One region of the Ensifer sp. KUDG1 genome, then DNA from elsewhere that is predicted to be linked to it. Evidence: riboswitches for the same ligand, from Rfam matches in the RefSeq annotation. Region 1 holds a riboswitch; each other region holds the start of a gene.
The links. A riboswitch is a leader RNA that binds a small molecule or an ion and turns the genes downstream of it on or off. The one in region 1 is predicted to bind cobalamin.

Region 1 (7,802 bases):
GATTGCGGTCGATCGCCTCAAGGAAACGTTCGGCCAGTTCGGCAAAGGCCGCCGGGTTCTTCTCGCGCAGGAAATCCGCCACGCGCTCGTCGACGACGAATGCCTGATAGGCCGCCTCGAAATGATGGTCGCGCACGGCCCCCGTGGTCGCCGCAAACGCGAACATGTAGTCGACCGTGGCAGCGATCTCGAAGGCGCCCTTGTAGCCATGGCGCATGACGCCATCGATCCACTTGGGATTGACGACACGCGCCCTAACCACCCGGCCGATCTCTTCTTCGAGCGAGCGGATCACCGGCTTTTCCGGCCGGGAATGGTCGTTGTGGTAGATCGCCGGGCGGTGTCCGCCGAGCTGTTCGGCAGCAGCACTCATGCCGCCTTCGAACTGGTAGTAGTCGTCGCTGTCGAGCAAATCGTGTTCGCGGTTGTCCTGGTTCTGCACCACCGCCTCGATCGTGCGCAGGCGTTCTTCGAAGAGGTCGCGCTCGGCCTTGCCTTCTTCGCCGGCGCCATAGGCATAGGCGCCCCAGGTCAGATAGGCCTCGGCGAGATCGGCCTTGGTTTCCCAGCCCTTCTCGTCGATCAGCGCCTGCAGGCCGGCGCCATAGGCCCCGGGCTTGGCGCCGAAGACGCGGTAGGAGGCGCGACGTGCTGCCTCGGCCGCCTCGACGCCTTCGGCCTCCAGCCGCCGGCTTTCCGCCCGCATGCGCGCCGCGATCATGTTGTCGGCATCGTCCTCTTCCAGCGCGCCGACGGCGCGGATCGCCTTGTCGAAGAGCGCGATCTGATCCGGGAAGGCATCGCGGAAGAATCCGGAAATGCGCAAGGTCACGTCGACGCGCGGGCGGCCGAGCACCGCAAGCGGCACGATCTCGTAGCCCATCACCCTGCGCGAGACCATGTCCCAGGTGGGTTTCGTGCCGATCAGCGCCAGCGCCTGGGCGATGTCGTCGCCGCCGGTGCGCATGTTCGCCGTGCCCCAAGCCGTCAGCCCGAAGGAGGACGGCCACTCGCCGTGATCCTGCAGATAGCGGCGGATCAGCAGTTCGGCGGATTTCTTGCCAAGCTCGTAGGCCGCCGGCGTCGGCACCGCACGGCTGTCGACGGAGTAGAAATTGCGCCCCGTCGGCAGCACATCCGGCCGCCCGCGCGTCGGCGCGCCTGAGGGACCGGGGGCGACGAAGCGGCCGCTGAGGCCGGTGAGGAAGCCGGTCATCTCGGCGGCACCCGAATTGGAAATTGACGGTTTCAGGCGGGTTTCGATTTCGCCGAGCACAGCGTGCGTGTTCGTCCAGTTTTCCGGGCAGGCCAGTTCGCCGGCAACGAGATATGCGGCCAGCAACTCGATCCGCTCCACCGTATCGCCGGCGGTGCGCCAGGGGGCGTCGGAGACGTCGCCGAGGATTGGTGGCTTCGGGGCTGCCCAACTGTCGGACATGACGCAATCGAGCGGGTCGAAGGCGAGCCCCGCATCCGCTGCGATCGCCCGCTGCAGGCTCTGGTCTCCGCCCTCGCCGAGACCGCGCGGTACGCGCGCCAATGCCACGGTCAGATCCGTCAGCAAACGCCCTTCCGGCGCCACGCCGAAGATGTGCAGGCCGTCGCGAATCTGCATTTCCTTGAGGTCGCAGAGATAGGCGTCGAGCTTCTCCAGCGCCTTGTCGTCGCTGTCGCCCTTGTCGATGCCGGCATCACTGTCGAGCCCGATGTCGCGCACGAGGTCGAGGATCTGGCGGCTGAGCAGACGCAGGCGCCGCGGGTCGCCGCCGGCGGCATCGTAGTACTCGTCGACCAGCGCTTCTAGGTCCTTCAGCGGCCCGTAGGACTCGGCGCGCGTCAAGGGCGGCGTCAGGTGATCGATGATGACGGCGCTGGTGCGGCGCTTGGCCTGCGTGCCTTCGCCCGGATCGTTGACGATGAAGGGATAGATGTGCGGCAGCGGCCCGAAGATTGCCTCGGGATAACAGGTCTCAGACAGCGCCAGCGCCTTGCCCGGCAGCCATTCGAGATTGCCGTGTTTGCCCATGTGGACGATCGCCTGCGCGCCGAACTGCTGGCGGAGGTAAGCATAGAAGGCGAGATAGCCATGCGGGGGCACGAGGTCCGGCGAATGGTAGCTTTCCTTCGGGTCGATGTTGTAGCCGCGCGCCGGCTGGATGCCGACGATCACCTCGCCGAAGCGGGCGAGCGGCAGCGCGAAGGCGCCGTCGAGGAAGAAGGGATCGGCCTCCGGCGCACCCCAGCGCCCCGCGACTTGATCCTTTATCTGTTTCGGAAGCGAATCGAAGAACGATTTGTAATCGTTCAGCGAAATGCACTCGCGGATTTCGCGATCATGGCCTGCCGAATTGGTCGGGCCGGCCATCAGGTAACGCATCAGCGCGTCGCCGTCGGCGGGAACCTCGCCGACCGCATAGCCTTCCCGCGCCATGGCGCCAAGCACCTCGACGGTACCGGCCGGCGTGTCGAGCCCGACACCATTGCCGAGGCGACCGTCGCGGTTCGGATAGTTGGCCATGACGATGGCGATACGGCGCTCAGGCGGCTCTGCCCGACGCAGCTTCGCCCAGTTGACGGCAAGGTCAGCGGCAAAGCGCACCCGGTCTTCGAGCGGCTCGTGCCCGACGATATTGGCCTCGACCTTGGCGTCGTAGATCGACGCCGCCTTGAACGAGACAGCGCGAGCAAGAATACGGCCGTCGACTTCCGGCAGCGCGACGTTCATCGCCAGATCGCGCGCCATCAGCCCCTGCGGCGACGTCTCCCATTGCGCCCGCGACGAGCCGGAGAAGATCACCTGCAGGACAGGCGCACCGGTCGATTCCAGCACGGTCGGCTGGCGATCGGCCCCTGGCGACGAGACGGCAAAACCGGTGGCGTTCATCACCACGTCGGGTGCAGCTTCAGCAAAGATCGCTTGCAGCGTGCCGACGGAAACCGCATCCTTGAGGCTGGAGACGAAGACCGGCAGCGCGCGGACACCTTGTTTCGCTAACGCGTCGATCAGCGCCTCGACCGGCCGTGTCTCGCCGCTCTGGACGAGGGCGCGGTAAAAGCAAATTGCGACTGTCGGGGGTTCGAATCCCTCCCCCGCTACCATTTGCCCGCAACCTTGCTGAATGTACGCCAACCACTCCGAAACCCCGATCACGCCCTTACCCGGCCACCAGATTCCGGCCTTCAGCAGCGGCTTGGCTGGCTGCGGCTTCTCGGCACCGGTGACCAGCGCCGCGGCATAGTCGAGGAAGAGGCCGGCATTGTCGGCGCCGCCTTCGGTAAAATAGGCCCATAGGCGCTGGCGGTCGTCGGCTGCGACGGTGGAGAAAGGCTCAAGCCCCGGATCCGGCTTGTCGTCGCCCGGCAGCACCGCGATCTGGAACCGGTGGGTGACGGCGGCCGCATGCAGGGCTTCGAGCAGATAGCGGAAGTAGCTGGCGCCACCGAGTGGACGGACGACGATCAGCTTCGCATGGCGCGCCGTGCGCTCGACATAGGTGTCGACCGACATCGGGTGCATCAGGCTCATGAGGCTGGCAATGCGCAGGCTCAAGCCGCCGTCGCGGCGACCATGGGCTGCGGCGATCGAGGAGAGCTCGGTGTCGGCGGCCGAGAGGAAAAGGATATCGGCCGGCGTTTGCCCAAGGTCGATCGCTTCGTTGCCGTCGGCGATCGTTCCTTTCTGGGCGAGAAGCAGATGCATTCGTCTTGTCCGTTTGGGCAATTCCGAACGAAAACGCTAAGAGCGTTTTCCATCCGGAACTGCATCATTTCAATGCGTTAGATCATTTCATTCAAGGAACGATCTAGACGAGCGCGGTGATCGCAGCGCGCACCGCCGCCTCGTCCATGTCGTGCAGGCCGATGACGACAAGGCGCGTACCGCGCTTTTCGCCGGCGCCCCAGGCCCGGTCGTAATACTGGTCGACGCGGGCGCCGACGGCCTGGATCAGGAGGCGCATCGGCTTGCCGGGCACATCAGCAAAACCCTTGAGGCGCAGCACGTCATGCTCGGCAATCACACCCTTGAGGCGGTCAATAAAGGCGGCCGGGTCGGCGATCGCGCCAAGCTCGACGACGAAGCTGTCGAACTCGTCGTGGTCGTGCTCTTCGCCCGCCTCGTGTTCCATCTCGTGGTGCGACTTGCGGTTGGCGATATCGCTTTCCGTGCCGACACCGAGGCCAAGCAGGATGGCAGCGGCAACTTCGCCGTTCTTCGCCTCGATCATCGCAGGCTTGCGGCTGGTGCGCGAAGACACCTCGTCGCGCACGGCCTTGAGGCCGGAGGCATCGATCAGATCGGTCTTGTTGAGAACGATGAGATCGGCGGCCGTCAGTTGGTCCTCGAACAGCTCCTCGATCGGGCTTTCGTGATCGAGATTGTCGTCCTCGACGCGCAGCGCATCGACCTTGTCGTGATCGTCGGCAAAGCGGCCAGCGGCAACGGCGGCGCTATCGACCACGGTGACGACGCCATCGACGGTCACTTCGCTGCGGATATCCGGCCAGTTGAAAGCGGCGATCAGCGGCTGCGGCAAGGCGAGACCCGAGGTTTCAATGATGATGTGATCGGGACGGTTTTCACGCTCGAGCAGCTTGGTCATGGTCGGGATGAAATCGTCAGCCACGGTGCAGCAGATGCAGCCGTTGGTGAGCTCGATGATGTCGTCCTCGGTGCAGGCCTCAGCACCGCAGCCCTTCAAGACATCGCCGTCGACGCCGAGATCGCCGAACTCGTTGATGATCAGCGCGATGCGCTTGCCGTCGGCGTTCTGCAGCAGATTGCGGATCATCGTGGTCTTGCCGGCACCCAGGAAGCCGGTGATGACGGTCGCCGGGATCTTGCCCTGGTTGGCTCTCGCAGTGGTCATTTTTCAACCCTTCATTTTCAGCGGCAAACCGGCCGCGACAAAGTAAACTTCAGTGGATTTCTCCGCAACGATCTGGTGAAGCCGGCCGGCATGGTCGCGAAACTCGCGGGCCATGCGGTTCTCGGGCACGATGCCGAGGCCGACCTCGTTGGAAACGAATACGAGACGCGCCTGCGCCTCAGGCAGATACGCGGCAAGCGCGGCGAACTCCGCCGTCATGTCACGCTCTTCGAGCATGAGATTGGTGACCCACAGCGTCAGGCAGTCGATCAGGAGCACGTTGGCAGGATCGTCGATGCTTCTCAGCACGCCGACGAGATCGACCGGCTCCTCATGCGTCGTCCAGCCTTCGCCACGGCTTATCCGGTGGTGGTCGATGCGCGCGCGCATTTCGTCGTCCCAGGCGCGTCCCGTGGCGACATAATGTCGGGTGAGGCCGGACGCTTCGGCGAGCCTCTCGGAGAAGCTCGATTTGCCGGAACGGGCGCCGCCAAGAACCAGCACGGGTCCGGCGCTGAGACTGCTCATCGTCGCCGCCTCAACACGCCGAGATCAGCGGCAGGCGGCAACGGCCGTCGGGCGCGCCGCGGGCGCGTTCTTGAAAACATCTGCGAGCCAAAACAACCTCCGTGATGGCGTTGGAGACAAACGTCCCCTCGGGCGGAATGCCCATGTCGGATGGCAGGTCTCCTGGCTCACGGCGTCACGGGGCCGAACATCGCCTCGCCCTTAAGGGGCGAGGTTGCGATGTCAGGACCCGAACGGCCCGCCTCACCTTCCCGGCGTTTTCCAGTATCGTGAAAGGCGGACGATTCGTAGAAGAAGAGGCGTCCAACCCGGCTGATCACGATGCCACGCCAGTGGCTTTTCCGGCTTGATCCCCGATCTGCCCCGGCTGCCCATGCAACCGGCCGACAGCCCGGCACCAAACCCGATGGCGAACCCTGACCGTTCTACAGTCGCGGGGTCGGCTGCGATAAGGATGCCCGATTTGGGTCCATCCGTCACATTCCCAATTATTCCCCCGTGTCGCCACGACAAGGAGGAACCATCCAACAGCCGATGATTAGGAACCGGACCGCGCAAAGTCAATCGACGCATGCGACGCCTCCCCGGCCGAGTTGCGCCACGCGACGATTTGTCGAGCCGTGAACGGACGGCCGCGGCCCGCCAAGAACGGCAATGCATCCGCCTGCCTTCCACCCGTGGCTCACTCTCATTTTGTGCCAAATCGCTATCAGAATGCGCCAATGCGCCCTCAAGCTCTGGCGCACCTCTGTTCCGAGGCAAATTCGCCGGGATGATGATCGACATCCGCAAATGGTTCGGCGGTCGCGCGTTCGACCGCATGGTCCTGTGGACCGTGCGGTAATCGACCCCACGGGAGCGCTAGGCTTTCGGTTGAGGGTTGACGATCTTCAGCCAGCACGTCGCGATCACCGCTGTGGTGGAGACTGCGGCTGCGGCCAGATAAATGGCGCTCGCCCCCCAGCCTTCACCGAGGCTCCCGGACAGAAGCGTGCCGAGCCCGTAGCCGGCCCACATAAAGCTGGTAAGCCAGCCAAACGCCTCGGTTCGATCCTCCGGTCGGGCACTCAGCCCGACAGCGAGCTGGCCGAGCGCATCCCGGGCTCCGCTGAAAACCCCGGCACCGAGATAGAGCAGCAACAGAAGCCAATGGTCCGAGGTCATGCTCATCAAGATGAAAAAGCAGGCCGTCACCAGGTGAAAGGCAATCATGCCGCGCTTCACCGAAGGTTGCGCGCGCAGCGCGCCATAGAAAATGCCGCCGAAAACCTCGCCGGCAGCAAATCCACCGAGAAGAACGCCTGCCAGGGCGGCCGTGACGCTCTCCACCGCGCCAATCTGCATGGCACCAATCGTAAAGGTGTCGAGGGCAACGATCGCCAGAAGCAGCGCCAGCGGAGCGTTCGCCAGGACGGAAAACAGCCTTCGCGGACGACGCTCCGTGGCCTTCCTTGCCATGGGGCTGTTGGCGATCAGCATGTCGCCAATGACCTTTGCGACAGCGCACGACCCCACGATCATGTTTGGCGGCATCACATAGAGCAAGGCACCGACCAGGATGGGCCCGAGTATGAAGGTGCTCGAGTTGATGACTGTATCGAGCGCGTAGGCACTCGATAGATTGCTCTCGGGCACGAGATGCGGCCAGCTGGCCCGGACGACGGACCCCGATGGCGGCGTCGTGGCACCCAGGGCCGCGGCAGCCAAGAGAAGATAGGCGGCCGGCAACTCATGAACGAGCGCGAAGACCACCGCCACATAGGAAAGGGTGTGAAACCCGACGAACACAAAAAGAGTTCGCCGCGAACCGAAACGATCGACGAGGCGGCCGGCAGCGGGGGCGACCAAAGCCAAGGCAACGGCGTGCGCGAACAGGACCGCGCCCGCATCCACGACTGAGCCCGTGCTTTTCGACACCGCGATCAGAAGGGATAGGCTCAGCATCGACGTGGTCATTCGACTTATCGATGTCGCGATCACGAGACGGACGACACCATCCCCGCGCAGCACTGCAGCATAGCTCTCACCGACCATTCTTGCGTTACCTTCGTAATCCGAATAGTTAGTAACGAGTACACAACCGGACCGTTACCTGTCAAATGCAGCTTACAAGTAACTCACAACGCCAGGCCGCCTTGGCCGCGACTTTGGTGAACCTCGCACTGGACGGTCAATCGGGCGGCCGCGCCTATGCTGGCTTGACAGCCGACGCGCTGAAGCAGGCGTTTGCCGAACAGCTCAACCCATCGATGAGCAAGCGCGTTCTGCCCGTCATCGATGGCGGCGCGCGATTGCGATCGGTCGCAACGGACCTCGGCCCGGTGTTTGAGGCCGCCACGGACGAGACCGCTGCGGCGACGCTGAACCACCTGATGAAGCGCTACGCCCCTCGTCCCTATCTCGTGG
Region 2 (7,802 bases), on a different contig from region 1:
TTCGAGATCGTGTCCATCACGTCCTTGAAGAAGCCGGGCATCGGATAATGCACCGTCAGCTGGGTATCGGCAAAGGCGGGGGCAGCGAGCATCAGCGATGCGGCAGCCGCGGTAAAAAGCTGTCTCAGATGTGTCATGGTTGCGCTCCAGGTTGGACCGTTCAGCCTTTGAGACCGGTCATGGTGATGCCCTCGACGAAGCGCTTCTGCGCCAGCAGAAAAGCGGTGACGAGAGGAAGGGTAATGATGAGAGTGGCGGCCATCAGCGCGCCGTAGTCGTCGCCGGCTTCCGCGGCTCGGAAGTAGAGAAGACCGAGCGGCGGGGTGGCATAATCCTGGTTGGTGACGACGATCAGCGGCCAGAAGAGATCGTTCCAGTGGGCGACGACCGAGAAGATCGCGAAAGCCGTGATCGCCGGCCAGGCATTCGGCACGATGACCCGCGCGACGATGCCGGCTTCGGACATGCCGTCGAGCCTTGCCGCATGGATCAGATCGTCGGGCATGGCGCGGAAGAACTGCAGGAACAGGAAGATCGCAAAGACCGAGATCGAGAAGGGCGCCACCAGGGCCGTGTAGCTGTTCAAGACCGAGAGCCTGTCGAAGGCCACGTAGATCGGCAGCGCCGTCGCATGGATCGGCACGAGCAGTCCGAGCATGACCAGAACCATCATGGTGCGGGCGGCCCGGAACTTCAGCTTCGCCATGGCATAGGCGCAAGGGATGGCGACGACGATCTGGATGACGAAGATCAGCGCGCAGACGATCACGCCGTTGAAGAGCAGCGTCGACATCGAGACGCGCGACAGCGCCTTGGAGAAGTTCTCGATGTAGGACCACTGCTCAGGGATCAGCGACAGCGACGAGGAGAAGATCTCGCTCTGCGCCTTGCCTGCGGTCGAGACCATGAAGATGTAGGGCGCTAGAAAGATAAGAGCGCCGAGCGACAGCACCGTCAGACGGGCGATGCGGGTGACGGAGAAGGCGTTGCTGGTCATGCGTAATGCACCTTCCGGTCAAGCACGCGGTACTGCAGAAACATCAGGACGACGAGGATTGCGAGGAAGACGACGGTCATGGCCGAGGCGTAGCCGACGCGCAGATAGACGAAGCCTTCCTGGTAGATCGTGAAGAGCAGCACTTCCGACGCCTTGTTCGGACCGCCCTCGGTCAGCGTCTTCACTGTCTCGAACACCTTCACCGAATTGATGATGCTGATGGTCGTGACGAACAGCGTCGTCGGCCCGAGCATCGGCCAGGTCACCAGCCGAAAACGATCGAACCAGGATTTCGCGCCGTCGACTTCGGCGGCGGCATAGAGTTCCCGCGGGATGGCGGTGAGGCCGGCGAGGAACAGCACCATGTTGAAGCCGACCGACTGCCAGATGCCGATGATCGACAGGCCATAGAGCACCGTGCCGGAGGCGCCGAGCCAGTTGGGGCCGGCAATGCCGAAAACGGCGAGGAAGGTGTTGATCGGGCCGATGGTCGGGTGGAACAGGAATTGCCAGACCGTGGCCATGGCGACGAGCAGCGAGGCGACCGGCAGAAAATAGACGGTCCTGAAGAAGGCTCGGCCCTTGGTTTCCGCCTCGATCAACATGGCGATCGCCAGCGAAAGCACGATCGATACCGGTGTGACGATCGCGGTGTAGACGGCGGTGTTCCAGAGCGAGCGACGGAAGGTGCGGTCGCCGAAGAGCTCGGCATAGTTCTCGAAACCGACGAAACGGAAGCTGCCGTAGCCGAGCTCGAAATCGGTGAAGCCGAGCACGATCACGGCAGCGGTCGGCAGCAGGATGAACAGGAAGAGCAGCGTGATGGCCGGCAGCGCCAGCAACCAGGCGATGCGGGCTTCGCGGCGATCGGGGTGGGACGCAGCAATCGCGGTTTCGAAGGTTGCGACACTAGCCATGGACCTTCTCCAGCGTCGCGGCGATAGTGATCGGCTCGGCTGCCACCCGGGTGCCCTCGCCGTCGAACAGCATCGCCCGTTCCGGCATGAACGCGACATCGACGGGCTGACCGATCGCGAGTGCTGCGGCTTCGGCGGGTGCTGACTTGGCAGTGACCACCTCGCCGATCGCATCGAGACGGGCGTGGACGATGACTTCGGAGCCGAGAAACTCCATGCGCTCGACCCGCGCGGTCAGGCGGCCGGCGCTTGCCGCATGGAAGCGGACAAATTCCGGACGGATTGCAAGCTTCACCGGTGCATCCGGCGCCTGCCCGCGGCTTGCCAGAAGCACGAAATCGCCGAAGCGCACGATGCTTGCGGTATCCGTGCGGGTTTCGAGCACGTTGATCTTCGGCTGACCAAGGAAGCGCGCAACCTCGATATGGGAGGGGTTGTCGTAGATCTCCTTCGGGCTCGCCAGTTGCAAGAGATTGCCGCCGATCATGACGGCGACGCGGTCGGCCATCGACAGCGCTTCCGACTGGTCGTGGGTGACGTAGAGTGTCGGCACACCGGCGCGGCGGTGCAGGTCGACGATTTCGCCGCGGGCATGGACGCGCAGGTTGGCGTCGAGATTGGAGAGCGGCTCGTCCATCAGGAACACGGCCGGACGGCGCACCATGGCGCGGGCAAGCGCCACGCGCTGGCGCTGACCGCCGGACATCTGCCCAGGCTTGCGGTCGAGCAGATGATCAATCTTCAGCGCTCCGGCCATCTCCTTGACCTGGCGCTGAATATCGCTGCGGATCTGCTTCTGGCCAGGCAGAAGACTGCCAATCATGGGCAGGCGCTGCATCGCCGTCAGGCGCCGCATGGCGAGCGGTACGGCAATGTTTTGACCTGCCGTCAGGTGCGGATAGAGCGCGTAGGACTGGAACACCATCGCAACGTTGCGGTCGGCCGCCGCCATGCGGACAACGCTACGACCGCCGATGACGATCTCGCCGGCATCGCCGTGATCAAGGCCGGCGACGATGCGCAGAAGCGTGCTCTTGCCGCAGCCGGAAGGGCCGACGAGCGCAATGAACTCGCCGGCTCCCGCCTCCAGGCTGACGCCCTTCAGGATGGCGTTGCCGCCATAGGACTTGGTGATGCCATCCAGCGAAAGCACGCTCATTGCGCTGCCTCCACGCGAACCTTCTTCTTGGCGGCGAGCGGATAGACGTCCTCGACGATCGGGTCGAGCACGTAGCTCGTCAGACCCGGCACAGCGACGATTTCGCTCGAAACACCGTCCTCAGTGAACGTGTGCACGACGGCACCCACCAGCCGCTCGCCCGGCATCGGCCGCTCCAGCGTGTCGATGATGAAGGAGGTCGGCGGAGCCCAGACAAGCGACGTCCCGGCATGTTCGCCGGTCCAGGCCCAGTGCAGGTGACCGCTGGCATGCAACGCCACCTCGGCTTCGGCGAAAAGATCAAAGAGCCGCTGGCGCTGGCGCGGACGGATGCCCCAGTAGCCGGTGTCGCCTTCGGCCGGGGCGTCGACGAAGAGCGGCTTGTGGGCGAAGACCGCCACCCGGCGGCCGTCGCGACCAAGCAGTTGTTCCTCCAGCCAGGCAAATTGCCTGTCCTCTTCCTCGTCTTCGAAGCCGATCAGCAGGCTGTTGAGGCCAAGCAGCCGCCAGTCGCCATGGTCGTGGCCCCAGTAGTCCGGACCGGCGAGACGGCGCCAGCGGGCAAGCCGAACGGGATCCACAGGCTGGTGCGAGCCCGGCAGATGGCCGACATCGTGATTGCCGGGAACGATCGCGACCGGCATCGAGAGCTGGCCGATCAGATCGAGTGAGAAGGTGATGTCGTCCTCGTGGTCGGCGCCATCGATGGTGACATCGCCCGTGTGGATGACGAGATCGGGTTTTACCGCCTCGATCCAGGCGCGAACCGGTTCCCAATTGCCGTTGAAATGGCTTTTGGCGGGGCTGAGATGGGTGTCGCTGATCTGGACGATTTTCATGGAAACGGGCCTCCGACGATGGCTTGCGGTATCCGCGTCGGAGGGCTGTCTCTCCCCTTCTCTGCGGTTGGCCGCAGTCTTTAGGGAGCCGCCATGTCAGTTTGGTAACAGCCGTTCTCAGCTGATTTTCAGTTTCTCCATGAAAGCGTCATTTTCCGAAGCCCGGCCGGCGCGAACCGGCACGCGCGCACCGGATGCGTCTGCGTCTTCTTTCCCCAGACTCACCACTTTGCACCGAGCTCGCCCCGAATAGATGCCGGACAGGATTGCTCCATGACGGTCGCAAGCATCGCATTCGACGCGTCTGCTTCGGCGACGACCCAGTCGCGAAAAGCCTGGATCTTCTTCTGCCGCCTGGTGCTTTGCGGATAGACCAGCCAATAGGCGCGGCCGTCGCGCACCACATGCTCGAACGGCCGGATCAACCTGCCGCTCTTCAGTTCATCCATCAGGAAGGTCGAGACGGCAATCGCCATGCCGTGATCCGAAAGGATTGTGGCGACATCCATCGCCTGGACGTCGAAGATCAGCTCGGTACCGTTGCTCGCCGGCGGCTCGACGCCGGTTTCGATCATCCAGCGCCGCCACCAGTTGGCGTTGCCGAAACGCCGGATCCTCAAGACGTCGGCGGGCTCCTTGAGTTGATGTTTCTCCAGGAAGGACGGCGTGCAGACCGGCACGTAATCGAGCGGAAACAAGGGAAAGACATCGTTTCCCGGCCAGTCGCCGGCGCCGCTGCGCACCGCGAGATCGATGGCATCACGCTTGAAATCGATGAGTTCGGTCGACATGTGCACCCTTATGCTGATGTTCGGATGCGCGGTCTGGAACGAGGCGAGCCGCTGGCCGAGCCAGCTCGAAACGACGGTCGGCAGCACCGAGATGTGCAGGTGATGTTCGGTCTTGTCGGCAATCTCCGAGAAGGCCGCCCCTAAAAGATCGATCGCTTCGGTTACCTTTGGCGCCAGCTGCCGCCCGGCACCGGTCAGCCGCACCTCGCGCGGAAGGCGGACGAAGAGCGGCGCGCCGATGCGGTCCTCCAACAACCGGATCTGGTAGCTGACGGCCGCCTGCGTCATGCCGAGCTCTTCGGCGGCGCGGGTGAAACTCAGGTGCCTGGCAGCGGCCTCGAAGGCGCGCACTGCACTCATAGGAGGAATCTTGCTCATGACGCTGAGATAAGCATTCTTTATGCCAGCATGCGAGAAATCGCTTTGCGCGAAACGGCAAAAAACCTCACTTTTTTCGCGAACACACGCCTTGTAGAGAAGTGAGGATAGCAATGCTTAGCGCAATGCGATCAATGATTTACCATGTCCTGAATTGGGCAGACAGGACCCTCAGCGCTCCGGTCGCCATCGACACGTTCAACGAGTTCCAGCTCCGGGATATCGGCCTGACGCGGGACCAGGAACATATCCGTGCGCGCGTCGGCGACACCGCGGATCCGTGGCACTGGCCGGAGGAGCCCGATCCCGTGCCGGTGCAACCCGCCGCCAAAGCAGTTTGCAGCGAAGGGCCGCGCATTGCCCGCGTCTCGCCCCGCGCCCTGGCTGGAGAAAATAAAGACATAAGCATTTCTTTATGCGATTGACGAGCAAGCGATTGCAGGGCATTGTCCCGGCATCGTGGTTCTGCGCCTCGCCATCCGGCGCGGCGGAGCTAAGAGGGAATTCGGTGCGGCGCTGACAAGCGCTAAGGCCGGAGCTGCCCCCGCAACTGTAGGCGGAGAGCGGCCGTTCGATGATGTCACTGAGGAAGACGCCTCGGGAAGACGGAACGGTCCGCGTTGACCCGCAAGCCAGGAGACCTGCCGCGATGAACAACGTCCACGGGCGGGGTGTCCGATGAGGCGCGTTGACGACGCGGGACCCTTCTCGCGTCGCGGATGCGTCGCATTCAAACCTTGCCCTTCAACCTTCGGGGTAAGGAAATGACCATCAAGACTGCCAATCTCGGCTTCCCGCGCATCGGCCGCCACCGCGAACTGAAATTCGCGCTTGAACGCTACTGGTCCGGCAAGATCAGCCGTGACGACCTTTTCGACGTCGGCCGCCGGCTTCGGGCCGAAAACTGGGCGGCGCAAAAGGCGCGCGGCATCGATATCCTCCCTTCGAACGATTTCTCGTTCTACGACCACGTGCTCGATACTGCCGTGCTCGTCGGTGCGGTTCCGGCCGCCTATGGCTGGAAGGGCGGTCCCGTCGATCTCGACACTTACTTTGCTATGGCGCGCGGCTCGACGGGTTCGCCCTGCGCTTCCGGTTGCACGCATGCGGGTGACGGCGGCAACGCCGCACTCGAGATGACCAAGTGGTTCGATACCAACTACCATTACATGGTGCCCGAATTCGAAGCGGATCAACGCTTTGCGCTGACGCATAACCGGCCGCTCGAAGCCTTTCTCGAGGCCGGAGCCCTCGGCTATCGAACCCGCCCGGTCCTGCTTGGCCCGGTGACCTTCCTCAAGCTCGGCAAGGCGAAGGGCGGAGATTTCGATCCCCTCGACCTGATCGAGCGCCTGCTTCCCGTTTACGTCGAGCTGCTCACCGAACTTGCCAATGCCGGCGCCGACTGGGTTCAGATCGACGAGCCTAGTCTGGTGCTCGATCTCACCGACCGGGAAAGGCAGGCCCTGGACCTTGCCTATCATACGTTCCGGGCGAAGGTTCCCGGGCTCCGGATCATGCTTGCGACCTATTTCGGCTCGATCGGCGAAAATATGGTGAGCGCCCTGGCGCTGCCGATCGCGGGCCTGCATGTCGATCTCGTGCGCGCGCCGCAGCAGATCGAGGTCCTCATCCAGTCCGCTCCGGCTGACCGGGTGCTGTCGCTCGGCATCATCGACGGCCGCAACGTCTGGAGGACGGATCTTGCCGGCCTGTTCCGCCGCCTGCAGCCGCTGGTCTCTGCCCATGGCCGCGACCGGATCGAGCTTGCGCCCTCGTGCTCGCTCCTGCATGTGCCCGTCGACCTCGGCATGGAAAAGGCGCTCGACCCGGAGCTTGCCTCGTGGCTCGCTTTCGCCGTGCAGAAGCTCAATGAATTAAGCCTTCTCGCCCGTGCCTTCGAGCCGGGGCTTGCCAGCCCGGAAAAGGTCTTTGCGGCCTCGATCGAAGCAGCCAAGGCGCGGCTGACGTCGCTCAGGATCCATGATCCACTTGTTGCCGGGCGACTGAAGGCGCTGACGGCAGCCGACAGCGAGCGCCGGTCTCCCTTCCCGGCCCGTCGCGCGCTCCAGGCGGACGCGCTGCCGTTGCCGCTTTTCCCGACGACGACGATCGGCTCCTTCCCGCAGACACCGGAAGTACGGCAGGCCCGTTCCCTGCATGCCAAGGGCGAACTCAGCTATGTCGACTACACCGCGTATCTGCGCCGGGAAACCGAGCAGGCGGTGCGCTGGCAGGAGGAGATCGGCATCGACGTGCTGGTACACGGCGAGTTCGAACGCAACGACATGGTGCAGTATTTCGGCGAGCAGCTCTCGGGCTACGCCTTTACCCGAAGTGGCTGGGTACAGAGCTACGGTTCGCGCTACGTGCGCCCGCCGATCATCTTCGGCGACGTTTCCCGGCCAAACCCGATGACTGTCGAATGGGCGGCCTTTGCGCAGTCGCTGACCGATCGCCCGGTCAAGGGCATGCTGACGGGTCCGGTCACCATGCTGCAATGGTCCTTCGTGCGCGACGACCTGCCGCGGTCGGTGGTGTGCCGGCAGATCGCGCTGGCGCTCAGCGACGAAGTCAGGGACCTCGAGGCATCGGGCATCGCCATCATCCAGATCGACGAGCCGGCGCTGCGCGAGGGCCTGCCGCTCAAGGCCGCCGACCGCAAGGCCTATCTCGACTGGGCGGTGGAGTGCTTCCGCCTCAGCGCCGCCGGCGTCGGCG
Region 3 (7,802 bases), on a different contig from region 1:
CCGGTGGCGGAGGCGGTAGCGTCAGTGCCGAAACGCTGATGACGCTCTCGCAGCTACGCGCAGGTGGTCGCTGACGCCAGCCCCCTGATGGCCGAGCTTGAGCGCGGCGGCTGCTTCGCAGCCCGCCGCGCAAGACGGGCCGTCGTCATCGGTCGGCGCGCAACACCTTGTCGGGGTTCATGATACCAGCGGGATCGAAGGCGTGCTTGATGCGTTGCATCAGCTCGATTTCGATCGGCGTCCGGACCTCGGCGAGTTCGTCACGCTTCAGCTGGCCGATGCCGTGTTCGGCAGAGATCGAGCCGTTATACCCAAGCACGATGCCGTGGACGATGGCGTTGATTTCGCGCCAGCGGTCGAGGAAGGCCTGCTTGTCGGCACCGACAGGCTGCGAAATGTTGTAGTGGATGTTGCCGTCGCCCATGTGGCCGAAGGAGCAGATGCGCGCGCCGGGGATGGCTTTCATGACGGCCGCATCCGCCTCCTTCATGAAGGCCGGAATGCTGGAGACGGGCACGGAGACATCGTGCTTGATCGAGCCGCCCTCGGGCTTCTGCGCCGGCGACATGCTCTCGCGCATGTGCCACAGCGCCTTGGCCTGTGTCTCGTTGGCGGCGATCACGGCATTTTCGACGAGGCCGGCCGCATATCCCTGTTCCAGAAGATCCTGCACCATCCGTTCCGCGCTTTCGGCGCTATCGGATGTCGAGATATCGATCAGCGCGTACCAGGGATGGATCGTGTCCATCGGGTCACGAACGCCGGGGATATGCTTGGCGGTGAATTCGACGCCGAGCCGCGGCATCAGCTCGAAACCGGTCAAAGCCGGCCCGCAAAGGCTGGACGCTTTTTCGAACAAAGCGAGCGCATGCTCGACGCTGCCAACCCCGGCAAAGGCGACCTGATGCCCGAGCGGCTTCGGAAAGAGCTTGAGCACGGCGCCGGTGATCACGCCGAGCGTACCTTCGGCACCGATGAAGAGATCGCGCAGGTCGTAACCGGTATTGTCCTTCTTCAACCGGCGCAGGCCGTCCCAGATTTCGCCGGTCGGCAGCACCACCTCGAGGCCGAGGCAGAGCTGGCGCATGTTGCCATAGGCAAGCACGGCCGTGCCGCCGGCATTGGTGGAGAGGTTGCCGCCGATGCGGGCCGAACCTTCCGAGCCGAGCGACAGCGGGAACAGGCGATTGTGCTCGTCCGCCGCCTTCTGGATGTCGGCAAGAATACAGCCGGCATCGGCGACGATGACATTGCCGACCGGATCGACGTCGCGAATGCGGTTCAGCCGTTCCAACGAAAGAACGATGTCCGCTTTGCCCTCCCGCGGGATCTGCCCGGCGACGTGGCCGGTGTTGCCGCCCTGCGGCACGATCGCCGTACGGGTGGCGCTCGCAAGCTTCATGATGCGCGAGACCTCGTCGACGGAGCCCGGACGCAGCACCATCGGCGTCGTGCCGCGGTAAAGTCCACGCGATTCGACGAGATAGCGCGCCTTGTCCGGTTCGGCCGTCAGCACGTTGGCGCTGCCGACGATGTCGGCGAAGGAGGCGATGAGTTCGGGAGAGGGAAGGGTGGTCATGGGCCTCACTTCGCGTTGCGCCTGTGCGCTATCGGATCGGTCGATCTGAGGATGTGATCCTCGGTTCCTGGTCGGCGGCGATCATAACCGCAATTGGCGCCGTTCGCTGAGGGCGGGTGCGCAGAAGATGCCGCACGCCATCTTACCCTCGTGGTGCGGCTGCCCGCTGCAACCGATCGATGATGGCTTCCCCCAGCCCGTCCGAAGGGATCGGCCCGAAGGCGATGGTCTCTGCGCCGCTGGCATCCGCCCGCTTCATGTAGTCGAAGAGATTGGCGGCGGCTTCGCGCAGATCGCCAGCCGGACTGAGATCGAGAACGATGGCCGCCTGTTCCTCGCCGGCGATCCGATTGCCGCCGAAACGGATCAAGGCTTCGCCGGCATGCACCTCGGCGGCATCGAGCCGGACGGCAGCGCCGGGCGCATAGTGCGAGGCGAGCATGCCCGGCGCCTCGATCGTCGCTCCTGCCGTCTCCGGCCGGATCACCGGACGGTCGAGCAGGCGTTCGATCTCGGCAGCATCGAGGCCACCCGGCCGAAGCAGCCGGATCTCGTCGCCATCGACCTTGATGATTGTCGACTCAAGGCCGATTTGGGCCTGGCCGGCGTCGAGGATCAGCTTCAGTTTTCCACCGAGATCGGCCTCCACATGGGCCGCACTGGTCGGGCTGATCTTGCCCGAGGTATTGGCGCTGGGCGCAGCCAGCGGGCGTCCGAAGCGGGCAATCACCCGGCGCGAGAAGCCGTCCGGCATGCGGATGCCGAGCGTGTCGAGGCCGGCGGACGCCAGCGCATGAACCGTGCTGGCGGCGCGCTGCCGAAGGATCAGCGTCAGCGGGCCGGGCCAGAAGGCTTCGGCCAGCTGCCGGGAAACCGGATCGAAATGCACATGGGCTTCGGCCATCGCCATGTCGGAGACATGCGAGATCAGCGGATTGAAGCGCGGGCGCCCCTTCATCTCGTAGATGCGGCTGATCGCATCAGGATTGGTGGCGTCGGCGGCAAGGCCGTAGACGGTCTCGGTCGGAATGGCGACCGGTTCGCCTTCGGCAAGAACGGCGCAGGCGCGCGCGATCGCGCGGTCCGGTTCCCTTTCCGTATCGATGATCTCAGCCATGCCGTTTCCTTTCCGATGCTTCCTTAACGGACGCACCGGAAAAACAGAACGATTTTCTTTGAAGCAACCGGTTCGGCTCAGAGGCTGCGGATGATGCGGCGCAACGCGTCGTCCTTGGCACCGAGCATCAGCACGTTTTTCAGCGCGACCTTGGGATCGTCGGTGCGAAACAGCAGACCGTTGTCACGAAAATTGCGGTTGATGACCATTTGGCCGGCTTCCGCGCCCGGTTCGATGGCGACGGCGAAATACATGCGCGAATAGCCGGGCTGGATGCCTTCGAAAAAATGCGTCTCATGGCCGAGGTCGCAGTAGAAGTTGGCGAAGTAGAAGGACCAGGTGATGTCCTTGGAGGGCGTGACCGGCGTGCGCGCCGCCGTCACGTGACAGTAGCCGAGATGCGGCCGGCCGACGAGCGTGCGGTGGAAGATCATCTTCGGGAACTGGATCGAGGTGTGAAAGCCGTTGATCCGCTTATGGGTCGTGTCGCCGGCGGTGTTGAGCTTCTTGCCCGTCCTGTCCGCAACTTCCTCATAGCTCAGGTAGCGCCGTTCGCTCGGCACCCATTGCCTGCGATTGATCCGGCCCGTGCGCAGGAATTCGGTATGAACCGCCGTCTTCGGCGGGATTGTCGGCGGCGCCTCGGCTGCCGCGTCGTAGTATCTCAACTTTGCCATGATCGTCAGCGCGCCATCTGCCTGCCTGCAGGACCTCTCTCGTCCGCCGGCTAGGCTAGCGGCTCATGGTTAATGAATGATTGCCTCCTGGCTGCATCATGAGCGTTCCCTATCTGACGGGATGTCGCAAACGGGCGAAGCTTTCCCGCGTCTGCGCCGCCCGCGCCGCAAAAGGCGGCAAATGCCCAAGATGTGGGCTATCTATATGTTTGTAGTGTAAAAAATCTAAGAGAGGCGCCGGTGATGGCGGTTTTTCCCGTGTCGTCATTCTGGAATTGGATGTCGCTATCCGGCAGCTGCCAGGGCGGTTTCCGCGATTACATATCCTTACTCAAGGTGCCGTCTTCGAAGAGAAGGCGGAGAATTGGGAAGCCGGTCAAATCCCGGCGCTGCCCCCGCAACGGTGGTGGAGCGAAAGCCTCGGCAAAGGCCACTGGACGGTTCGTCCGGGAAGGCGCCGGGCTGGTCCGAAGGGACGGCTCCTGAGCCCGGAAACCAGCCTTGACGGACATAACCGTAACGGGTTGCGGCGGGCAGCCGGATCGGAGCCGACAACGCATGGGCGTGCGCCCGTGCGGGTTCCTGTCCTGCCTCTCCAAGACATGGCGCATGAGGACAGGACATGGAAACCAGAAACGATATGCTTCGAAAGCTGAAGGGTCGGCGCGACGGCTACAGCCTCGATCGGGCTTTCTACATCGATCCCGACTACTATCGGCAGGATCTGGAAAACATCTGGTACAAGGATTGGCTGTTCATCGGCCATGACTGCGAGATCCCGCGGGCCGGCAATTACTTCACCGTCCAGGTCGGCGACTTTCCCGTCGTCATCACCCGTGACCGCCAGGGCACGATCCGCGCCTTGCACAATTCCTGCCGCCACCGCGGCTCCCGCGTCTGCACGCAGCAGAAGGGCTCGTCGGCAAAACTCGTCTGTCCCTATCACCAATGGACCTACGAGCTCGACGGTTCGCTGCTGTTCGCCCGACAGATGGGCGAGGATTTCGACAAGGCCGCCCACAGCCTGAAACCGATCCACTGCGAAACGGTCGGCGGCTACATCTTCATCAATCTTTCGGAGAACCCTGCGGACTTCGCGGCATTTCGCGAACTGGTCACGCCCTATCTCGCGCCGCACCGCCTCGGCGAAACCAAGGTCGCCTTCGAAAGCACGATCATCGAAAAGGGCAACTGGAAGCTCGTCTGGGAGAACAACCGCGAGTGCTACCATTGCGCCGCCAATCATCCAGAACTCTGCCGCACCTATCCGGAAGCCCCGACCGCGACCGGGGTGCAGGGCGCCAAGGATGATCCCGTGATCGCCGAACATTGGGCGAAATGCGAGGCCGAAGGCTTGCCGAGCGAATTCAGGATGTCGCCGACCGGCCAGTTCCGCGCCGCCCGCATGCCGCTTGTCGACAATGCCGAAAGCTACACCATGTCGGGCGCGCGCGCCGTCAGGCGGGCTTTGTCGGCCGATGTTTCCCAGAGCCAGATCGGCACGCTTCTGATGTTCCATTACCCGACCACCTGGAACCATGTGCTTGCCGACCACGCCATCACCTTCCGCGTACTGCCGCTCGGGCCTGAACTTACCCAGGTGACGACGAAGTGGCTGGTCAACAAGGATGCGGTCGAAGGCATCGATTACAATCTCGAAGAACTGACGCATGTCTGGACCGAGACCAACGATCAGGATCGCCAGATCGTCGAGGAGAATGCCTTCGGCATCCGCTCGCCGGCCTATGAGCCCGGTCCCTATTCGCCCGAGCACGAAGGCGGCGTGATGCAGTTCGTCGAGTGGTACTGCAAGTTCATGGAGCAGCGCCTTGCCGGCGACGCGGCTCCGCTTTCAAGGGTCGCCTGACATGCAGATGGCCTCCTCGTTTCACCATTTCGACGCGCTGCATGTCTGGATCGACCGGCAGCAGATGCTCGAATGCACATCGGCGGTGGTCGAGACCGCCGATGTCATGACCTTCACCTTCCGGGCGGAAAAGCCCGCCTGGTTCCGCTATCTGCCCGGGCAATTCGTAACGCTCGAACTGCCCGTCGCCGACGAGCCGGTCATGCGCACCTACACGCTGTCGTCGACGCCGTCGCGGCCGCTTTCAATCGCGGTCACGGTGAAGGCGCAGGCCGACAGCATCGGCACCCGCTGGATGTTCGACCACCTGAAGCCGGGCATGAAGCTGAGAGCCTTCGGTCCGCTCGGCGATTTCAGCTTCGTGCGCCATCCCGGCGACAAGTACCTGTTCATCTCGGCCGGCTCCGGCATCACGCCGATGATGTCGATGACGCGCTGGATGGCGGACTGCGTGCCGGAGACGGATGTGACCTTCATCTCCTGCGCGCGTCGGCCGGACGATCTGCTGTTCCGTTCGGAACTGGAAGTCCTGGCCACGCAGATGTCCGGGCTCAACCTCGGCTTCATCGTCGAGGGGCATGAGGCGCGCCACGGCTGGCACGGATTGCGCGGCCGCATCGACGGCGCCAAGCTGCCGCTGCTTGCGCCCGATTTCATGGACCGCACCGTCTTTTGCTGCGGCCCCGAGCCTTTCATGCGCGGCGTGCGCGAGATGCTGAAATCGGCCGGTTTCGACATGGGCCGCTATCACGAGGAGAGCTTCCAGCCGGCGGCGGCACCCGCCGCCGAAGAGATCGCCGTGCGCGCCGGTGCCGGAGACGAGGGCGAGGTCCAGGCGGCCAAGGTTGCCTTCACCATGAGCGGCAAGGAGGTCGAGGCCAAGCCCGGCCAGACGATCCTGCAGGCGGCGCGCGCCAATGGGGTGCGCATCGGCGCTGCCTGCGAAGGCGGCATCTGCGGCACCTGCCGGGTGATGAAGGTCGCGGGCGAGGTCGAGATGAACCACAATGGCGGCATTCTCGACGACGAGATCGACGAGGGCTACATCCTCGCCTGTTGCTCGCGACCACTTGGCGACGTCCAGATCGAAGCCTGAGGGCGTCAATGCATGTCGCGAGAAGTGCGCCGCAGTTCTGCAGCAGCGACGTGCATAAAGGATGAGAGCTTAAAGCCTGGCGCGAGATCCTTTTTCACGCGACAGGCTTAGGGCGCGTTGCAGGGGATCGGATTGGCCGAAACGCTTGCCGGGGCGTCGGTGCCGGTCGCCGTTTTCGGGCATGTGCCCTGGGCAGCTTCATTGCCGGCAATCGCCACCTGCAGGGCGCGCTCCTGGCGGGCGAAATCGATCGAGCCGGTCACCATCATGTCGACGCCGCTGCCGACGCCGCTCGCAGCGTCGGCGCGGCTGACGAGCAGCGGCTCGCTAAAGATCGCAGTCGCCTGTGCGACCGCCTGCATGCCCGTTCCCCGCTCGGCTTGGGCGACGAGCATCAGCGGTAGCGGTTTTTCCGGCAGCAAGGCGCCTTGTGCCCAGATCGCTTTTAGCGCCGGCGGCGACATCGCCGCCACATTGACGTCGATGTCGTCAAGCGTTCCCGGCACCCGGTAGGGGCAGCGGCGCTTTCCGCAGTTGATGCCCGAGGAGAACTGCCACAGCGCGTAACTGTCCCAGTTGCCCATCGGGAAGACCTGGCGGATATCCGGCTTGTAGCGGGCGTACCAGAGTGGCAGACGCGACAGCAGCCGGTGCTCGGCCCGGTGCGCGGCGATGTATTTGGCGGTGATGTGGTTGGTGTAGAGGATCGGGTAGCGCCCGGTCCGGGTCTTGATGTGCCCGGCGAAGATGGCGGCGTCCTCGAGCGACATGTACTTGTCCGGGTCGATGCCTTCGAGATCGAGCACCATCAGTTCGTCGTCGCGCGGATCGGCGTAATCAAGGAAATGGTTCGCCTGGTCGACGGGATTGCCCGGACGGGCAAGATGATAGGCACCCCACAGCAGTCCATGCGAGCGGGCAATCATCCGGCGGGTCTGGTAGAGCTCGCGGCTGACGGCGTATTTGCGCCACATGGTCTTGCAGTGGTTGAAGGTGTCGCCGTTGTGGTCGCCGGTGCAGGAGAAGCTTTCGGGCAGGCCGTCGGAGGCCTTGGCGATGAAGCCGGAAATGCGCTTGTCGCCAAGCATCGTTTCCCAGTCGATGCTATTCATCTCATAGGCGTCGACGATGATGGCGTTCGATTTGGTCTTCCAGGGCTCCAGTTCACCGGCGCGTGCGATCGCCGCCGCGAAAGCCAGACCGATGAAGGTCGCGAGGCGCAGAATCATCCCTGTCGTGGAGATACACCGCTTTGCCATTCTCTGAGATTGCCGACAGTATCGTTAACGCATCGTAAATCCCAGCCCCCGCGCGGACTGTGCGGGAGCGGCGCGCGAATGTATACCGACCTGCAGCTGTATATAAGCAATTGCTTTCATGGTCGCGGCAGGTGGTCGATGATGCGGTAAGCGCGCCACGGCAACGGGTGTCGGCCGCGCGGCCTGATCCCAAAGGACGCGGAAGAT
Region 4 (7,802 bases), on a different contig from region 1:
ATAGGACAAAGCCTGCAGAGCGGCGCGCACCAGGGTGCGGCTGACATTGAAGAGTTCGCCGACGTCGCTTTCCGAAAGCTTGGTGCCAGGCGCAAGCCGCCGCTCGACGATCGCATCGCGCAACGTATCGCGGATATGCTGACTGCCGATGTCGGTGGTCGGGTCGGTGGCCAGTTCGGCCTGATGGGGCGTGGTGGTCAAGGACATGAATCGATCCGCGAAGCAACGCGCTATCTTATCGTCGGACGAGGCGAAGGGAAACGACAATCTGACGCGCAAAGGTTGCGTGGGATTGCGCATGATCCTCAGGTCGGGCGAGGCTACTTGTCGAGTTCCGGATAGACCCGGTCGAGGAAGCCGGGCCGCAGTTTCTCGCCGACGAGGCAGTCGGGGGCCGGGAAGGCATCGACATAGCGTATCGTCGGCGGCGGTTGCAGACCGCTGACTTCGAGCACCAGTTTCTGGCGGATCGCGATGGAGAAATCTTCGGGCTCGTGCACCGGTAGCACGAAGGAGCCGGGGCCGCCGATGACACATTCGGCATAATACTGGTCGAGCGGGCCGGTGGAAACCGACGGGCGGATCAGGATCGCAAGCCCGTTGATGGTGATGCCGCGCGCGATCGCGGTCTCGCGGGCCGGAAGCACCGGCGGGCCGATGTTGTTCGGCCCGTCGCCGGAGATGTCGATGACCCGCCGCACGCCGCTGTACGCGTTGGAATCGATCAGTGCGGTGCCGTAGGTAATGGCGTTGGAGATCGAGGTGCCGCGCCGCGTGCCGACCGGGCGCTGCTCGATCAGCTTGGCGAAGGCATCCGCGTCGGCGGCGGTGTCGATCACCCGCCAGGCGACGACGGAGGATTCGTTCACCGTTCCAGCCCATTCGAAATAACCGATCGCGATGCGGCCGAGCTGACCGCTTTCGACGGCATCGAGAAAGTCGCGGTGCCGCAACGCCTCGACATAGCCGGCCCGCTGGATGCGGGCCTCGTCGAGATCCATCGAGCCGGACATGTCGACCGCCAGGATCAGTTCGACGTCGACATTCGTCGCCTCGGCGGTCGATGGGCTCGGGCCACCACTCAATGAAAGGAGTAACGCCAACACGCTCAACATCGCTTCAACCAGTCATTGCGCGGTCAGATTAGAAGACTGTAACACAAGATTGGATTTCGGCGACCGTTTGGGTGTAGTTGGCCTTCACTAAAGAGTGATTTTGCCGGGTCATGCATGAGCCCGGATGCCGACCGGGAAAGGCGGGATGCAGCAGCGAAGCGAAAATACCGAGCGATTTCAGATCGATCGATTGCAGCAGGCGGCGTTCGGCTATTTCCTCGAACATTCCGATCCGGTCACCGGGCTGATCGCCGACACCGCGTTGGCGGGCGCGCCGGCGAGCATCGCTGCGACCGGCTTCGGCCTTTCCTGCTACCCGATCGGCGTCGAGCGCGGCTGGCTTTCGCGCGGCGATGCGGCGCGGCGCGTGGTGGCGACCCTGCGCTTCCTTGCCCAAAGCCCGCAGTCCCGCCACCGGCAGGCGACCGGCTATCGCGGCTTCTACTACCACTTCCTCGACATGCGGAACGGCGAGCGCGCCTGGCAGAGCGAGCTTTCAACCGTCGATACGGCGCTGCTGATCGCCGGCGTCCTGACCGCTTCCGCCTATTTCTGTCGGGACGACGCGGTCGAAGGCGAGATCCGTGCGCTTGCCGACCGGCTCTATGCTCGGGTCGATTGGCGCTGGGCGCTCAATCGCGGCGATACGCTGACGATGGGCTGGCGGCCGCCGGGGCGGTTTTTGAAACATCGCTGGCGGGGCTACAGCGAAGCGTTGCTGCTCTATATGCTGGCACTCGGCGCGCCCGAGCATGCGATCGAACCGGAGCATTATGCGGCCTATGCCGAGGGCCATGACTGGATCCCCGTCGAGGGCCGGCCGCACCTGCATGCGGCGCCGCTCTTCATCCATCTCTTCCCGCAGGCCTGGCTCGATCTGCGCGGGCTGGCCGACCGGCCGATGCGGGAGCGGGGAACGGACTATTTCGAAAATACCCGGCGCGCCATCCAGTTGCAGCGAGACCATGCGCGCTCCAATCCCGGACACTTCGCCGGATATGGCGAGCACCTGTGGGGCCTCAGCGCCTGCCATGCGCCACGCGGCCGGCTGCGGCTTCGCGATGGGCGCCAGCAGCGGCTTTTCGGCTATGTGAACCGCGGCGCGCCCTACGGCCCTGATGACGGCACGCTCGTGCCCTGGGCGCCGCTTGCCTGCCTGCCGTTCGAGCCTGAGGCGGCGCAGGCCTCCCTCGTGCATATGGCGAAGAGTTATCCGGAACTTCTGAACGAGGGGCGCTTTCCCGGCGGCTTCAACCCGAGCCTTGATGGCGGCGGGCCGGAGGGCTGGATCGATGCGCGGGTCGTCGGTCTTGACCAGGGCCTCGTTGTCATGATGATCGAGAACTGGCGAAGCGGCCTTGTCTGGACGCTGATGCGCGGCATACCGGCGATCCGCCTCGGCCTTCAACGAGCCGGCTTCGACGATGGCTGGCTGCGGCAGGGGGAGGGTGCGCGTGGCAATCCGCCCGCATCCAGCGCCAAGGGATGAGAATGGGCGACGGAGACGGCATGCGCTTGAACGACCACCGGCCGACAGCGGAGATCGCGGCGGCATTTGCGCCGCAGGCGCTGGCCGTCGCCGACCATCTGCGTGCCCAGTTTCCGGAGGCTGCCGTCTCGCTCGGGCCGGCGGCCAGCGAATTCAGCGCGCCGGGTGACTTCTGGGCTGTGGGCAGCGCTGGCCTTGAGGCGGGGCTCGCCTATCAGGATTTCTTCGGGGTCGGCATGACCGACCGGATCCGCGCGGCGCATCTGATCGCCTTCTATAGCCGTCAGTTGAGCGTGGTCCTCGGCGCGTTCCATCTCGGCTCCGGGCTGCAGCCGGAGGTCGCCGGCATTCGTTTCGAGGATTGGGCGCGGCTTCACCGTGGTGCCGAAGTCGCGGGCAAACGCTATCATTTTCGCCTCCAGCCGCCGGCGATGGGGCGCAAGGGTGGAGAGGAGGGCGTCAGCTCTTTTGAACAGGGCTTCATCGCTCATCTGGCGCCCGTCATTGCAGTCCTGAAGGCACGGACAGGCCTCTCGAGCGGGGCGCAATGGCGGCTCGCGGCGGATGCCCTGGCTGGCGCGTTCCTCGAAATCGGCCGCGCGATCGGGGATGAGGCGCGCGGCATGGCCGAGGCGCTGGCGATCGTCAAGCGGCCCGGCTCGCGGCTCTATTCTGATGAGCTTTGCTACGAGCAGATTGCGGCTGTCGATCCGGCAAGTGGTGAATACATTTCACGCCAATACCGGATCCGCTGCGGCTGCTGTCTCTATTTCAAGACGGAGGGCGGTAGCTTCTGCGACACCTGCGTCCTGCTGGAGCCGGAGGACCGCCGCGCGCGGCTGGCGGCGCATCTCATGCAAAACGGCGGGGCCTGAACCCCGCCGTCGCTTTGGTGACGATCCGTGATCGGCGATCACTGTGCCTTGACGAAGCGCTCGTTGATGAAGCCGGAGACGACGCCGAGCACGATCCAGAAGGCGAGCGTAGTGGCGAGTGCGGCCACCGCAAACTCTGCTCCGAGCACGGCCGGAACGTTGCTGGTAATGTCGAGCGGCTGCGGCGCACCGTAGACATGGGGCGCTGCGATCAGCACGAGGCCCGCGACCTTGGAGACGATCTCCTCGCGCAGGACGACGAGATAAAGGCCGACGGCCGAAAGCGCCACCGTTGCGAGCCACCAGGTCTGGCGGTCGCCGAGTTCGGCGGCCGGAAAGCCAGGCAGTTCCGGCGGCAGGCCGATCGCCGGCAGCATGTGCACGGCAAGCCAGCCGCAGGCGCCCCAGAGCGCGCCGTTCCGAAGCGTGATCGGATAGCCGATCACCAGGCTGACGCCGGCGAGCAGCAGGCCGAAGCCGGAACCGGTGACGAGGTTCGCGATCAGCGTGCCGGAGAAGCGGCTCATGCCGAACATGATGCCGCCTTCCTCGTGCTCGCCCTCATGGGCATAGGCGGGCGTGATCGGCGACAATGCGTCGAGCAAGGCGCTAAGCGGCGACACGGCCTTGAGCGACGAATGCTGGTCGTGGTTTTCCGCGGCAGGCTGTGCCGCACCCGGCTGGGCGGCGGGCTGTTCGGTGGGGGCCGGAGCCTCGCCTTCGAATTCCTCTGCATGCAGGATCAGCGGCGTGACGCGCAATTCCTGGGCGCCGGTCATGAAGACACCGGCAATCAATCCAGCCACGATCGCGGCCAGAAGCGTTCTGACAATCATCTTGAAATCCCTCGATAACGACAAAAGCCACGCGCTGCGGCGTGGTCCTTGAGCCTTCCCATTTTGCCTGTGCTGCGGATGGCGTTCGCACGCCGGAAAAACCGGGATGCACATAAGCCGACATCCGGCTCGGGCCGGATGTGTTCAGGTCCGCAGATTGTTCGATGCGGAACGTTGTTCACGTTCCGAGGCATCGGTCAGTGGCAGGGGAAGCCGTAGGAGTGGCGGGTGTCGTGCGCCGTGTCGTGCAGCACGGCCGAGTTGGCAAGGCCGGCGCCGAAGACGAGGAATGCGCCGATGAAGAGCGCGATGACGCCAGCGGTCAGACGATCGCTGAGGGAGAGCGGGGTGCTCGAAATGGTAGACGTAGCCATGACAACCTCCGTGATGGCATCGGGAAATTCCCGGTTGGGCCCTATGCCCGCATCGAGTGGCAGGTTTCCTGGCTCACGGCGTTGGGCTCGATGCCCTCGGTCTGCCTCGCCTTCCCAGTTCGACCGCCCTCTCGCGGCCTTTCCAGTGGCTTCTTCCGGATCGCTCCGGAATGGCAGATCGACGTCGCTCTACAGTCGCGGGGTCGGCCGTGATTTGAATGCCCAGAGTGGGTCCATCCGTCACGTTCCCGTTTACTCCCGAAACGCGTTCGCGTCCCGGGAACCAATCGATCCCAGATGATTAGGATTCTGTCATGGAGTTGTCAATTGAGCCTGCGCCGCCGCGCGGTCCATCCGCGACAAAATCCTTGATGGTCATGCGCTTGTAGGCCTCGACGATCTGGTCGCCCTCGGCCCGATCGACCGAGACCGCAAGCCGCATGGTGCAGTCGCCGAGATGCATGATCAGGAAGGCGGCGCTGTCGATCTCCTCGCGCGGCGTCGCCGGCACAAGCCGGGCCCACACATCGGCAAGCAGCTTTCCGCCGGCGCGGCTTTGCGCAAGGTCGATTTCGCGCAGCGCCTTGTCGGCCTGCATCGCCGACCAGATGTCGCGCATGACCGGCTCGGCGAGGAACATCTCGTAATAGATGTCGAACAAAAGCGAGAAGGCGTCGCGCAACTCCGCGATCGAGGTCACCTTGGCCAGTTCGGCCGCGATGCACTCGTTGCAGACCGTATTGTAGCGCTCGGCGAGCGTGCGCACGATTGCCGCCTTGTCGGGGAAGTATTGGTAGAGCGAGCCAATCGAAATTCCAGCCTTTTCAGCGACTTCGCTCATGCGCATGGCGTCGCTGCCCTTTTCCTGGATGAGCGCCGTCGCGCAGGCAAGGATCTGCTCGACGCGCTCGCGGCTGCGCTTCTGGCTCGGCGTCCGGCGCAGCGCAGGCTCGTCGTCGGCGGGAAGCGTGGCGGGACTTGCATCTGGAATCATGAGTAATGCTCACATTTTGACTTGACTCCTAAAATACGAGGATTTATCACATTTGCAAATGTGAGAGATACTCATGTTTGTTGGTGGAACCTCAGGAGGAAACGATGTCTCAGAAAATCACACTGGTTTTGGGCGGTACCGGCAAGACGGGGCGGCGGGTGGCCGAGCGCCTCAAGGAGCGTGGCGTGGCGGTGCGCATCGGCGCCCGTTCGGCGTCGCCTTCCTTCGATTGGACGGAAGAGACGACCTGGGCGCCGGTCCTTGAAAACGTCGATCGCATCTATGTCTGCTTCCAGCCGGATCTGGCGGTGCCGGGCTCCGTCGAGGTGATCGCCAAGTTCTCGAGCCTTGCCGTCAGCGCCGGCGTCAAGCGGCTGGTGCTGCTGTCGGGGCGTGGCGAGGACGAGGCGGAAGCGGCGGAGCGCGCGCTGCAGGCCTCCGGCGCCGACTGGACGGTCATCCGGGGCAGCTGGTTCTTCGAGAATTTCGACGAAGGCTTCCTCGCCGAGGGTGTCTTGAGCGGTTCCGTCTTCCTGCCCGTGGACACGGTGACCGAGCCTTTCATCAGCTGCGACGACATTGCCGACGTCGCTGTCGAAGCGCTTCTCGACGACCGCCATATCGGCAAGGTCTATTCGCTGACCGGCCCGCGGCTGATGACCTTTGCCGACGCCGTGGCCGAAATTGCCGCGGCAGCCAACCGCCCGATCTCCTATCAGGCCATCCCGATTGCCGACTTCGCGGCGCACTTGCAGGCCGACGGCGTGCCTGATGACTATGTCGAACTCATCCGCTATCTCTTCACCTCGGTGCTCGACGGGCGCAATTCAAACCTGACGTCCGATGTCGAGCATGTGCTTGGGCGGCGTCCGCGTGACTTTGCAGCCTACGCTCGGGAAACCGCAGCAACCGGTGTATGGAGTCTTGCCGCATGATCCCCCTGATCCCCGCTCTGGCGTTTGCCGCCGCGATCGGCTCCGGCCTGATGGCCGGACTGTTCTTCATCTTCTCGGTCTGCATCATGCAGGCCCTGTCGCGGCTGCCGCCGGAGCAGGGGATCGCTGCGATGAATGCGATCAATGTCGTGATCCAGAACCCGATCTTCCTCAGCGCCTTCATGGGCACGGCGCTGCTCGCCCTGGCGCTCATCGTCGTCGCCTTCCTCTCGGGCGGCGAGGGCCGGTGGTGGCTTGCCGCCGGCGGTGTCGCCTATGTCGTCGGCGTGCTGCTGGTGACCATCGTCTTCAACGTGCCGATGAACGATGCGCTCGCCGCCGCAGCGCCCGGCCAGGCGGCGACCGATCTCTGGCGTGAGCGCTATCTGACCGACTGGGTCTGGTGGAACCACGTGCGCAGCTTCGCGTCGATCGGCGCGCTGGCGTTCTTCATTCTCGGTTTCGCCCGTGCCTGACGAGAAGCGCCGGCAAGTGGATCCTTGCCGGCGCCTGCGCGCGTCCTGACCTCTGAACCCATCCCGCCGTCAGGGCTTGGGAATACGCGCGTCGTATTGCGCTTCAAGATCGGCAAACTTGCTCCAGAAGGCCGCCGGCTTTTCGCCTTCCAGCAGCGCGCGCAGAATGTCGAGATGCACGTGCCAGCCGGCGGAGAAGCTGGTCATGATGGCGCGGTCGGCGATGCGCTTGTGGGTGACGACGAGCAGCACCTTGTCGCCGCGAGGGCTAAGTTCGAAGCGGACCTCCGAGGGGGTGCCGGTTTCTTCGTTCCAGGTATAAGCCAGCAGCCGTGGCGGCTCCCAGGCGAGCACGTGACCGTAATTGCGCACCTCGCCGGCGTGCTCGGCATATTTCTGCGGTGGCCGATCGTCTTCCGCTGTCAGTTCCGAGTGGCGGAAGACGTGCTCGACCTCGGCCCCTTCCTTCGCCCCGATCGTTCCGGACGCCATCCAGAGCCGGCGCTTGCTTTCCTCCGTCAGATAGGACCAGACCCGCTCGATCGGGCCGGGAAGCAGGCGCTCGATGCGCACTGCGTCCGGTGCGACGACACGGCCGTAATCGGCGCCGGCAAAGGCTGTGGCAGACGAAGTCATGGCTTATCCTCCGGATCAGATTGGATGGTGGCGTCTTCGGCGAGAAGCAGCGCCTCGAGTGCGTCGATGCGG

Region 2: it holds a riboswitch for cobalamin, as region 1 does, so the genes downstream of both, metE (5-methyltetrahydropteroyltriglutamate--homocysteine S-methyltransferase) here and cobU (bifunctional adenosylcobinamide kinase/adenosylcobinamide-phosphate guanylyltransferase) in region 1, are expected to answer to the same signal.
Region 3: it holds a riboswitch for cobalamin, as region 1 does, so the genes downstream of both, M2267_RS04150 (aromatic ring-hydroxylating oxygenase subunit alpha) here and cobU (bifunctional adenosylcobinamide kinase/adenosylcobinamide-phosphate guanylyltransferase) in region 1, are expected to answer to the same signal.
Region 4: it holds a riboswitch for cobalamin, as region 1 does, so the genes downstream of both, M2267_RS29805 (CbtB domain-containing protein) here and cobU (bifunctional adenosylcobinamide kinase/adenosylcobinamide-phosphate guanylyltransferase) in region 1, are expected to answer to the same signal.

What each region holds. Positions count from the first base shown of each region.
Region 1 covers NZ_JBNDIG010000002.1:583,590-591,391, reverse strand. Annotated here, with positions in the region: gene cobN (cobaltochelatase subunit CobN) at 1-3,700, opposite strand, end outside; gene cobW (cobalamin biosynthesis protein CobW) at 3,804-4,868, opposite strand; gene cobU (bifunctional adenosylcobinamide kinase/adenosylcobinamide-phosphate guanylyltransferase) at 4,872-5,396, opposite strand; cobalamin riboswitch at 5,714-5,936, opposite strand; gene M2267_RS08425 (MFS transporter) at 6,258-7,430, opposite strand; gene M2267_RS08420 (CGNR zinc finger domain-containing protein) at 7,547-7,802, shown strand, end outside.
Region 2 covers NZ_JBNDIG010000006.1:176,009-183,810, reverse strand. Annotated here, with positions in the region: gene M2267_RS17170 (ABC transporter substrate-binding protein) at 1-137, opposite strand, end outside; gene M2267_RS17165 (carbohydrate ABC transporter permease) at 161-997, opposite strand; gene M2267_RS17160 (carbohydrate ABC transporter permease) at 994-1,914, opposite strand; gene M2267_RS17155 (ABC transporter ATP-binding protein) at 1,907-3,073, opposite strand; gene M2267_RS17150 (metallophosphoesterase family protein) at 3,070-3,912, opposite strand; gene M2267_RS17145 (LysR substrate-binding domain-containing protein) at 4,134-5,063, opposite strand; gene M2267_RS17140 (hypothetical protein) at 5,216-5,506, shown strand; cobalamin riboswitch at 5,525-5,744, shown strand; gene metE (5-methyltetrahydropteroyltriglutamate--homocysteine S-methyltransferase) at 5,846-7,802, shown strand, end outside.
Region 3 covers NZ_JBNDIG010000001.1:847,113-854,914, forward strand. Annotated here, with positions in the region: gene M2267_RS04130 (DUF1217 domain-containing protein) at 1-74, shown strand, start outside; gene M2267_RS04135 (FAD-binding oxidoreductase) at 146-1,579, opposite strand; gene M2267_RS04140 (L-threonylcarbamoyladenylate synthase) at 1,722-2,696, opposite strand; gene M2267_RS04145 (DUF6656 family protein) at 2,774-3,373, opposite strand; cobalamin riboswitch at 3,691-3,891, shown strand; gene M2267_RS04150 (aromatic ring-hydroxylating oxygenase subunit alpha) at 3,996-5,240, shown strand; gene M2267_RS04155 (2Fe-2S iron-sulfur cluster-binding protein) at 5,242-6,336, shown strand; partial or broken gene M2267_RS04160 (glycoside hydrolase family 25 protein) at 6,558-7,595, opposite strand.
Region 4 covers NZ_JBNDIG010000019.1:15,733-23,534, forward strand. Annotated here, with positions in the region: gene M2267_RS29780 (GntR family transcriptional regulator) at 1-207, opposite strand, end outside; gene M2267_RS29785 (DUF1194 domain-containing protein) at 321-1,115, opposite strand; gene M2267_RS29790 (glucoamylase family protein) at 1,261-2,604, shown strand; gene M2267_RS29795 (ferric iron reductase) at 2,625-3,479, shown strand; gene M2267_RS29800 (CbtA family protein) at 3,518-4,315, opposite strand; gene M2267_RS29805 (CbtB domain-containing protein) at 4,513-4,689, opposite strand; cobalamin riboswitch at 4,731-4,992, opposite strand; gene M2267_RS29810 (TetR family transcriptional regulator) at 4,991-5,683, opposite strand; gene M2267_RS29815 (NAD(P)H-binding protein) at 5,788-6,618, shown strand; gene M2267_RS29820 (DUF1772 domain-containing protein) at 6,615-7,094, shown strand; gene M2267_RS29825 (SRPBCC family protein) at 7,164-7,730, opposite strand; gene M2267_RS29830 (ArsR/SmtB family transcription factor) at 7,727-7,802, opposite strand, start outside.